2 regions of the Thioalkalivibrio sp. HL-Eb18 genome follow, and region 2 is predicted to be linked to the other one. Evidence: predicted binding sites of a transcription regulator. Region 2 holds the regulator's gene; the other holds the start of a gene.
What was found. The regulator FliA, encoded in region 2, starts transcription of late flagellar genes. The targets are predictions, from matches to a motif close to GCTAAAGTTNNNNNNNNNNCNGCCGATA.

Region 1: the regulator FliA is predicted to act here: its motif matches at 2,519-2,546, upstream of F813_RS0107515 (flagellin).

Annotation. Positions count from the first base shown of each region.
Region 1 covers NZ_KB822967.1:36,147-40,561, reverse strand. Annotated here, with positions in the region: gene F813_RS0107530 (L-lactate permease) at 1-596, opposite strand, end outside; gene F813_RS0107525 (hypothetical protein) at 669-1,292, opposite strand; gene F813_RS14035 (MliC family protein) at 1,423-1,800, shown strand; gene F813_RS0107520 (hypothetical protein) at 1,742-2,419, opposite strand; gene F813_RS0107515 (flagellin) at 2,627-3,754, shown strand; gene F813_RS0107510 (hypothetical protein) at 3,772-4,415, opposite strand, start outside.
Region 2 covers NZ_KB822971.1:34,862-39,276, forward strand. Annotated here, with positions in the region: partial or broken gene flhF (flagellar biosynthesis protein FlhF) at 1-929, shown strand, start outside; gene F813_RS0109825 (MinD/ParA family protein) at 1,089-1,913, shown strand; gene F813_RS0109830 (RNA polymerase sigma factor FliA) at 1,910-2,671, shown strand; gene cheY (chemotaxis response regulator CheY) at 2,731-3,111, shown strand; gene F813_RS0109840 (protein phosphatase CheZ) at 3,214-3,990, shown strand; gene F813_RS0109845 (chemotaxis protein CheA) at 4,070-4,415, shown strand, end outside.

The sequences.
Region 1 (4,415 bases), on a different contig from region 2:
ATCATGAAGGTGGTGATAAAAACGGCCAGCAGCGCCAGAATGAATGCCGTGCGAACCACCGCCTCCTGCACCACCGCATCGTCCAGCCCCAGCCCCGCGAAGCCGATCACCACGGGAGTGCCCGCCGCGCCAAACGGCACGGCCGTGCTGTTGCCGATCAGCGCGATCGCCACGGCCTTCAGTGGCTTCATCCCGAAATAGACGAGCAGCGGTGCGGCCAGCACGGCCGGGGTCCCGAACCCGGCGATACCCTCCACGAATCCGACCAGGCCCCACCCCAGCAACATCGCCAGCACGCGCGGGTCGCGCGACACACTGGCGATCACCGACTGGATCGCATCCATGTGGCCCGTCGCGATCATCACGTTCAGCACCAACAGCGCGACGGCCACGATCAGCATGACCTCGACAAACACCACCCCCGCATCCAGCAGGCTGGCACCCAGCACGGCCCCCGGCATCTGCCAGACCCACAGGGCAATGATCAGTGTCGCCAGATACGCCAGTGGCGCGGCCTCGTAGGCCGGCCGACGCAGCGGCACCAGCCAGACAAACAGCACCACGAACGGCACCAGGGCCACCCAGAAAAGCGTCATGCGCGCGCGATCCTCGAAAAAGCGTTCCCGGGAGAGTATCGCCTGTCCCGGGCCGGGGCCCACTGCGTCAGATCAACCGCGCTCATCTTCCCGGCGCGGATGAACATGCCCGAAACGACCCATGCCCCACCACAGCATGCGATGGCTCAGCCACCAGACCAGGGCGCAGCCGGCCATCAGGGCTGCGAGCCACACGTACGGATGCACCAGCTCCTGAGGGCGCGCCCACGGTCCAAGCACCCAGTTCACGTTCGCCTCAGGGGTCGAGAGAAGGTACGACACCAGCAAGACGGCCCAGCCCACCAGTATCCACAAACGCCCCGCCAGCGGGTCGTACCCCAGGCGCCAGACCATCCACAGCAGGACAAAGGGCAGCGGCAGGTGGTAAAGGGAAAACAGCCGCAGGTAGAGCGGAATCTCCGGATCGAACATGTAGGCGACAAAGCCGAAGGGCGGGTTGCCCAGCAACACAAGCCCCAGCAGGAAGTCGATCACCCACCCCATCTCCAGCAGCACCACGCCTACCGCCAGCATGCTCGCCAGACGCCGGCTCTCCAGCCACGCCGCCGCGCACCCGGCGATCAGCGCGAGATTGGACAGCCAGAGGAAATTGAGCCAGCCATACTGGACCGCGTAGACCGGCACCAGGACGCAGACAAACAGCAGGTAGACAACCAGAAACCAGCGAGGAAACAAAGCGTAATCGCCTGACGGGGCCGGGCCCTCACTATAACGGTTCGAACCCGGAGTCACAGTGTTCCTTCACGTGCGCCAGCCTGTTACGCGTATGATGAAAAGTCCATTCTTCCCACGGGAGCACCGGCGCGTGAGAACCTGGATTGTCATCAGCGCCACGCTGGCACTGGCGGCCTGCGGCACCCTGCCCCCGACCGCTGAACAGGCACGCGATGTGCCCTACAGCTGTGACCGTGGCCCGAACCTGATGGCGAGCTTCAGTGGCAACGAGGCCGAGTTGCGTTTTGGCCGCTCCAGGGCCGTATTACAGGCGACCGAGGTGGCCTCCGGGGCGCGCTACGCCAACCCCGGCGAGCAGATCGTGTTCTGGACCAAGGGCGAAGCCGCCATGCTCGAATTCCACGGTATCTACTGGACTTGCCGCGTTCGCCAGCCCAATGCCGATGCAGCTACTCCGGCTCCACCGGCGCCACGGCACTGGAGTGCCGCGGCAGATGTTCCTGAATAAACGCCTCCAACCGGCCAAGCGCCTCGCCAGCACTGGAAAAGCCTTCCAGGCCACATTCGACCGAGCCATCGAGATACGGTCGCATGCCCTCGCTAATAGTCGGCGTAAACCCTACTCCCGTGCTCGCCAGCAACTCCGGGTCCAGACGCCCATCCACATGGATGCGCTGGATCTGCAGTACGGCGACCCCCTCCGACGTCACTCGGTCCTCGCGCACCAGTAGCGTCTCGCCGTTGTCGCACTCGGCGATCTGCAGCGCCCCTTCCCGCGCCGTTTGCGCCATTTGGTGCTCGTAGCTGCGCGCCTCGGGGTCCTGCAGGATCACGCGTGCCCCCTCGAAGGCCAGGGCCGCCAGCAGCAGTACCCCCGCCAGGCCGAACAGCGTAGCCGCCACCCGCCGCCAGCCCAGCGCAAACCCGACGACACCGCCCAGCAGCAACAGCGGCGTACCCCACTCGAAGGTCCGGGCCAGCGGTACGGGCATGAAGTCGATCCCGCCGCCGAGCCCCAGCAGGGCGGTCACATACAGCCAGACGACCCCCAGCCCGACCCCGAGCAGGATCGCGATCAGCGTGCGCCAGAACAGCGACTGCCTGCGCTCGGGTTGCGTATCGGCCATGCCCCTCTCCAATCCAGTCCAATCGGCGCAGCCTAAGCAAACACGCGCCGATGTGCACGCCAGGGCCCACCACCTGGCGTATCTAACCGGAACCCCTGCCCTCAAGTTTCCTCAAACGCGGCCGTTAAGCCGCTGTGGACGGGAAATTCCGGCTGCGGAATCCGGCCCTTCGCCGGATCGCCCTTGTGGCGTGCGAGACCCGACAAAATGGCCCAGGTGTTGAGTGTTGCCACCAACCTCCTGTCGCTCAATGCCCAGCGCCACCTGCGCCAGTCGCAGGCCGCCCTGCAGACGGCCTTTCAGCGCCTCGCTTCGGGCCAGCGTATCAATTCGGCGCGCGACGACGCCGCCGGGCTGGCCATCTCCGAACGCTTCACAACCCAGATCCGCGGCCTGAACCAGGCCATGCGCAACGCGCAGGATGGCATCTCGCTGGCCCAGACCGCCGAGGGCGCCCTGGGCTCCATGACCGGCAACCTGCAACGTGTCCGCGAGCTGGCTATACAGGCGGCCAATGCCACCCTGTCGACCTCGGATCGTGGCGCCATCGACCGCGAGGTTCGCCAGCTCCTGGCCGAGAACGACCGCATCGCGACCCAGACAACCTTTAACGGCCGTTCGCTGCTGGATGGGTCCATGGGCACCGCGTTCTTCCAGATCGGCGCCAATGCCGGACAGACGCTCGCCATCGACCTCGGCGACAGCATGCGCAACCGCTTCGTGGGCGACATTGCGAGCGCCTATTCCGGCGAACTGGAGGCCGCCTTCGCCAGCGATCCGCTGGAGGTGGATCAGGATTTCTTCATCCGTGTGGGCGAGCGCGACCCGGTGGAGATCCCTGCGGGCCACTATCGCACGCCCCAGGAACTGGCGACCGCGATCGACCGTGCCCTCGGATCCACCGGACGCGCGGTCCTGACCGACGACGGCCGGCTGAACCTAATCGCCCGCGAGACCCTGACGATCTCGGGTGAGACCGCCATCGACACGCTCGGGCTGCCGGCCACCACCGAACCCGGGGGAAGCCTGAACGATGTCGACCTGACCACGCGCCAAGGGGCCAGCGATGCCCTCTCACGTCTGGATGCCGCACTGGACGCGGTCAACGCGCGGCGCAGCCAGTTCGGGGCCATCCAGAACCGCTTCGAGTCGACGATTACCAACCTGGGCATTACCAGTGACAACCTGGCGGCCGCCCGCAGCCGTATCCTGGATGCCGATTACGCGGCCGAGGTCACCCGCCTCGTGCGCGCCCAGATCCTGCAACAGGCCGGAGTCGCCGTGCTCATTCAGGCCAACGCGCTACCGCAGACCTTCCTGCGCCTGCTCCAGTAACCAGGGGCGAGGCGTCCCTACTCTCCTGCCGGCCGCGCAGCCGCGCCGGAGAACTCCGCCCCCCGGACATCATCGTCGGTCCAGCCACGGTCCTGGTCACGACCCGTCACCCACCATTCGTGCACAAACAGCCGAATCGGCCCGAGCACGCGCTCCTCGAAGCGCGATGGCAGCGTATACGGTCCGACCTTCTCGTACTCCAGGAAGGTGGTATCGACATGGGCATTCCGGGTCGGCTCGAAGCCGGTCAGGGTGATGTGCACCCGGTAGAGGCGATCCGTTTCGGGGTGGATCCACATCACCACCTGGTCTTCGTCGGCCTTGCCGAAACCGGGCTGGATCGTGGCCAGCACGCGACGGTAGTCCACGCCACCCTCACGGCGATCTTCCAGCCGCGTCATCGATGTCGCCCGGTGTTTCACGAAGGTCGGCCCATAGTGGAACAGCTTGCCGGCATCGGTCGTCATCGCGGTAGCATGAATCCGGTCCTCGTCTTCGCTGCGTTCGCCGTTGTAGTACACGCGAATCTCGTCACGCTGGCGGATGACCGTCTTGGTGCCCTCCGGCCCCGTGTAATGCACCGCATACAGCTCGTCCGCCGGGCGGTAGCGCTCCTCGCCCTGGCCACGGTACCCACCATCCGCCACCAGCGGCTGCACGC
Region 2 (4,415 bases):
CGCGGTGAATGCGGTCCATGCCCCGCACGAGGCGTCGCCATCCGCCTCGCGTCCGACCCCGGGCTCGGCCTGGCCCGCGGACCCCGAGCTTGCCGCGATGCGCCAGGAACTGCGGGATCTGCGCAGCCTGCTCACTCGCCAGCACAGCGACAACGAGGCCGCACAGTGGGCGGCGCGACATCCGCTGGCGGCGGAGTGCAAGTCTCGTCTGATGGACCGGGGGTTCAGCGAGTCACTGGCGCGCAGTCTCGCCGGGAGTATTCTCGACGACAGCACCGTGGAACAGGCCTGGGAGCGGCTGCGCGCACGCCTTTCCGGGGCGATTGCGACTCGCCATCCGGATATCCTGGATGAAGGCGGCGTACTGGCCCTGGTGGGGCCTACGGGGGTGGGCAAGACCACCACGCTCGCGCGCATCGCCCTGCGTCAGATCCGCCGTATGGGCGCGGATTCGGTTACGCTGGTCACACTGGATACGCAGCGCATTGGGGCCACGCGCCAGTTGCAGGCGTTCGCGCAGATGGCGGGCGTGTCATTGCGGGTGCTGCAGGGCGCGCGCGAGTTGCGCGACATGACCGCGCGGGCGGAGGATGGGCACCTGATCCTGGTCGACACCGCCGGACAGGCACCTTCCGCGGTGGGTGACGAGTCCCTGTTCGCCGGCTGGCCGAACCGTGTTCGGCGCGAGAGCTGGCTGGTCGTCTCCGCGACCACTCAGGCGGCGGCGCTGCGAAGAGTGCTGGATGCGTTTCGGAAGACCGAGCCATCGGCACTGGTGCTGACCAAACTCGACGAAGCCGAACAGTTGGGGGAGACGTTGTCGGTATTGCTCGATCAACACCTGGGTCTCACGTTTGTCAGCGATGGGCAGCGGATTGCCGAAGACTTCCACCGGGTCGAGACGGGCGATCTGACCCGGCGGGCGCTCGGCGAGGAGCGCGGGCCAGCGCGTCGATCCTCTCGCGATGAACGATGGACCGATGCAAGCCTGGCGGATTTCGCAAATAACGGTCGCAGTGCGCCGTCGCCGGGCCGTACTCGGGATGCGGGCGTTCTGGAGATGATCCATCCGGTAGGGAAAGGACGCTATGCCACGCACTAATGAGCCGTTGAAGGTCATTGCGGTTGCCTCCGGCAAGGGCGGCGTCGGCAAGACCAATGTGTCGGTTAACCTGTCGGTAGCGCTCGCGCGGCTGGGCCGCGAGGTCATGCTGTTTGATGCTGACCTGGGGCTGGCCAACGCTGATGTACTGCTCGGGCTGCGGCCCGAGCGCACCCTGCATGACCTGGTGACGGGGCAGGTGGACGACCTCCAGGAAGTCCTGATCGAGGGTCCCGAGGGAATCAAGGTCATCCCGTCGGCGTCGGGGATTGCGGCGATGGCGAATCTCACGCCGCTTGAGCACAACGGTCTGATCCAGGCATTCAGCGCCTATTCCAAACCGCTGGATGTGCTGGTGGTGGATACGGCGGCAGGTCTGCAGGAATCCGTGACGACCTTCTGCCGGGCGGTCCAGGAGACCCTGGTCGTCGTCTGCGACGAGCCGGCGTCGATTACCGACGCCTATGCGCTGATCAAGGTGCTGCACCGCGACCATGGCATGCGGCGTTTCCGGCTGGTCACGAACATGGTCCAGGACCGCGCGGGTGCCGAGCGTTTGTTGCAGAAACTCACCACGGTTTGCGACAACTACCTGCCGGAGGTGATCCTGGATCTTGCCGGTTACATCCCGATGGACGAGCATCTGCGCAAGGCCGTACAGAAACGTGCGCCGGTCGTGCAGCAGTATCCGGGCAGTCCGGCGGCCAAGGCCTTTACCGAGCTCGCCCGTACGGTGGACCGCTGGCCGGTGGCCCGTGGTGCGGACGGTGGTGTCGGGTTTTTCGTCGAACGGATGCTGCAGAGCGCATGATGTCGCCGCGTAATCGCCTTCCCGGATACGAGAGCGTGGCCGCGACAGGCCACGAGCAGCGCGTTGCGGAGCATATCGAGCTGGTGCATCGCATCGCGCATCATCTGATGGCGCGTCTGCCTTCCTCGGTCCAGGTCGATGACCTGATCCAGGCCGGCATGATCGGCCTGCTGGAGGCCGCGCGGCAATTCGAAGGCGGGCAGGGTGCCACGTTTGCTACCTATGCCGGGATTCGGATCCGTGGCGCGATGATCGACGAATTACGCCGCAGTGACTGGACGCCGAGATCGGTACACCGCAACAGCCGCAAGATCGCCGAGGCGATCCAGACGGTCGAAGCCAGAGAGGGGCGGGCGGCGCGCGGGGTCGAAGTGGCCGAGGAACTCGAGGTGCCGATCGACGAGTACTACTCGATGCTGCAGGACCATGCCGGCGCCCATCTGTTCGCGCTGGACGACCTGGGCGGCACTGATGGTGATGCGGACCGGGTGATCGAGGGGCAGGAGGCCTCGCCCTCGCGCACGATCGAGGCTGGAGAATTTCGCGAGGAGCTGGCCGCCGCGCTGGGTGATTTGCCCGAACGCGAACGTCTGGTGCTGTCGCTTTATTACATCGAGGAGCTCAACCTGCGCGAGATTGGCGCGGTGCTGGGGGTGACCGAGTCGCGTGTGAGCCAAATCCGCAGTCAGGCCGTCATCCGACTGCGCGCGCGCCTGGGTTCCTGGCTCGAAGACGGCGAGGCTTTGCAGTTATTCTGAGGGCCGCGCTCTAGTACTCACATGAATCATTTATCCCGGAGTGACCTGTGGACAAGGGAATGAAAATTCTCATCGTGGACGACTTCTCCACGATGCGACGGATCATCAAGAACCTCTTGCGTGATCTTGGCTTCAACAACACGCAAGAGGCCGATGACGGCAGCACGGCACTGCCGATGCTCCAGAACGGCGACTTCGATTTTCTGATCACCGACTGGAACATGCCCAACATGCCGGGCATCGACCTGCTGCGGGCGGTTCGGGCCGACGAGAAGCTGAAGACGATGCCAGTGCTGATGGTGACGGCGGAGGCCAAGCGTGATCAGATCGTCGAGGCGGCCGAGGCGGGCGTGAACGGCTACGTGGTGAAGCCCTTTACCGCGGAAACCCTCAAGGAAAAGATCGACAAAATATTCGAACGCATTGAAGCGCAAGGTTAACTTGGGTTTCGGTGTCGACATCTCCTGGTCCGCGACAATGCATGGCCGGGGGATTGATTCCGGGCATCACGTTCGGGATGGGGAGCGAGCAAGGGGCTTTGGATGACAGACCAAGAACAATCGATCGGTGAGCAGCAGATCGCTCGCGCGCGGGAGCTCGTGCAGGTTCTGGAGGCAGGGGACGAGGTGGCCGCGCGCGCGCTGATCCAGGAGCTGGCGCGTCCCTACGACCGCGAACTCTTCGACGAACTCGGAAAGCTCACGCGCGACCTGCACGAGGCCTTGCAAAGCTTCCGCGGGGATTCGCGGCTGGTGGAGCTGACCCAGGCCGAGATCCCGGATGCCCGTGAGCGTCTCAATTATGTGGTCACGATGACCGAGAAGGCCGCCCACGAGACCCTGACCGCCATCGAGACGAGTCTGCCGATTGCCGAGTCGTTCAGCCAGCAGGCCGGCGAACTGACGGCGAAGTGGACTCGTTTCCGAAATCGGCAACTCTCGGTCGATGAGTTCCGGGAGTTTGCCCGCGAGCTGGATGCGTTTTTTGCGCAGGCCAACGACGACACCGAAGAGCTGCGGCGCTTGCTGTCGGAAGTACTGATGGCGCAGAGCTACCAGGATATTACCGGGCAGGTGATCCGGCGCGTCATCCAGCTCGTGACGGACCTGGAGGAGAACCTGGTCTCGCTCATTCGACTGTCCAGCGGGCGCATGGAGACCATCGAGGCCGCCGAGAAGACGCTCGACGATGATACCGAGCGGCGCGAGGGCGATCGGCGCGGACACGGACCAGCAGTGCCAAAGACTCAAGATTCCGGCCAGGATGTCGTTCAAGGACAAGACGAGGTGGACGATCTGTTGTCCAGTCTGGGCTTCTAGGCAGCCCGCTGATTCCTGAATCAGCGGCTTCCCGGCGCCCATCCCTTAACGGCAAGCCTCACCGGAACGGAGAGACCGAATGGCCATCGACCCCAACGACGAAATCCTTCAGGACTTCCTGATCGAGGCCGGGGAACTGCTCGAAGGACTCAACGAGCAGCTGATCGACCTGGAACAGCATCCCGATGACCGGGATCTGTTGAACGCGGTATTCCGCAGCTTTCACACGATCAAGGGTGGCGCGGGCTTTCTGAGCCTGGATCCGCTGGTGACCGTCTGCCATCACGCAGAGGACGTGTTTAATCTCCTGCGCAACGGGGAGCGTCAGGTCGACGGTCACCTGATGGATACCATGCTGCGGGTCCTCGATACGCTGAACGTGATGTTTGGCGACCTCCGCTCCGGGGTCGATCCGACGCCCGCGG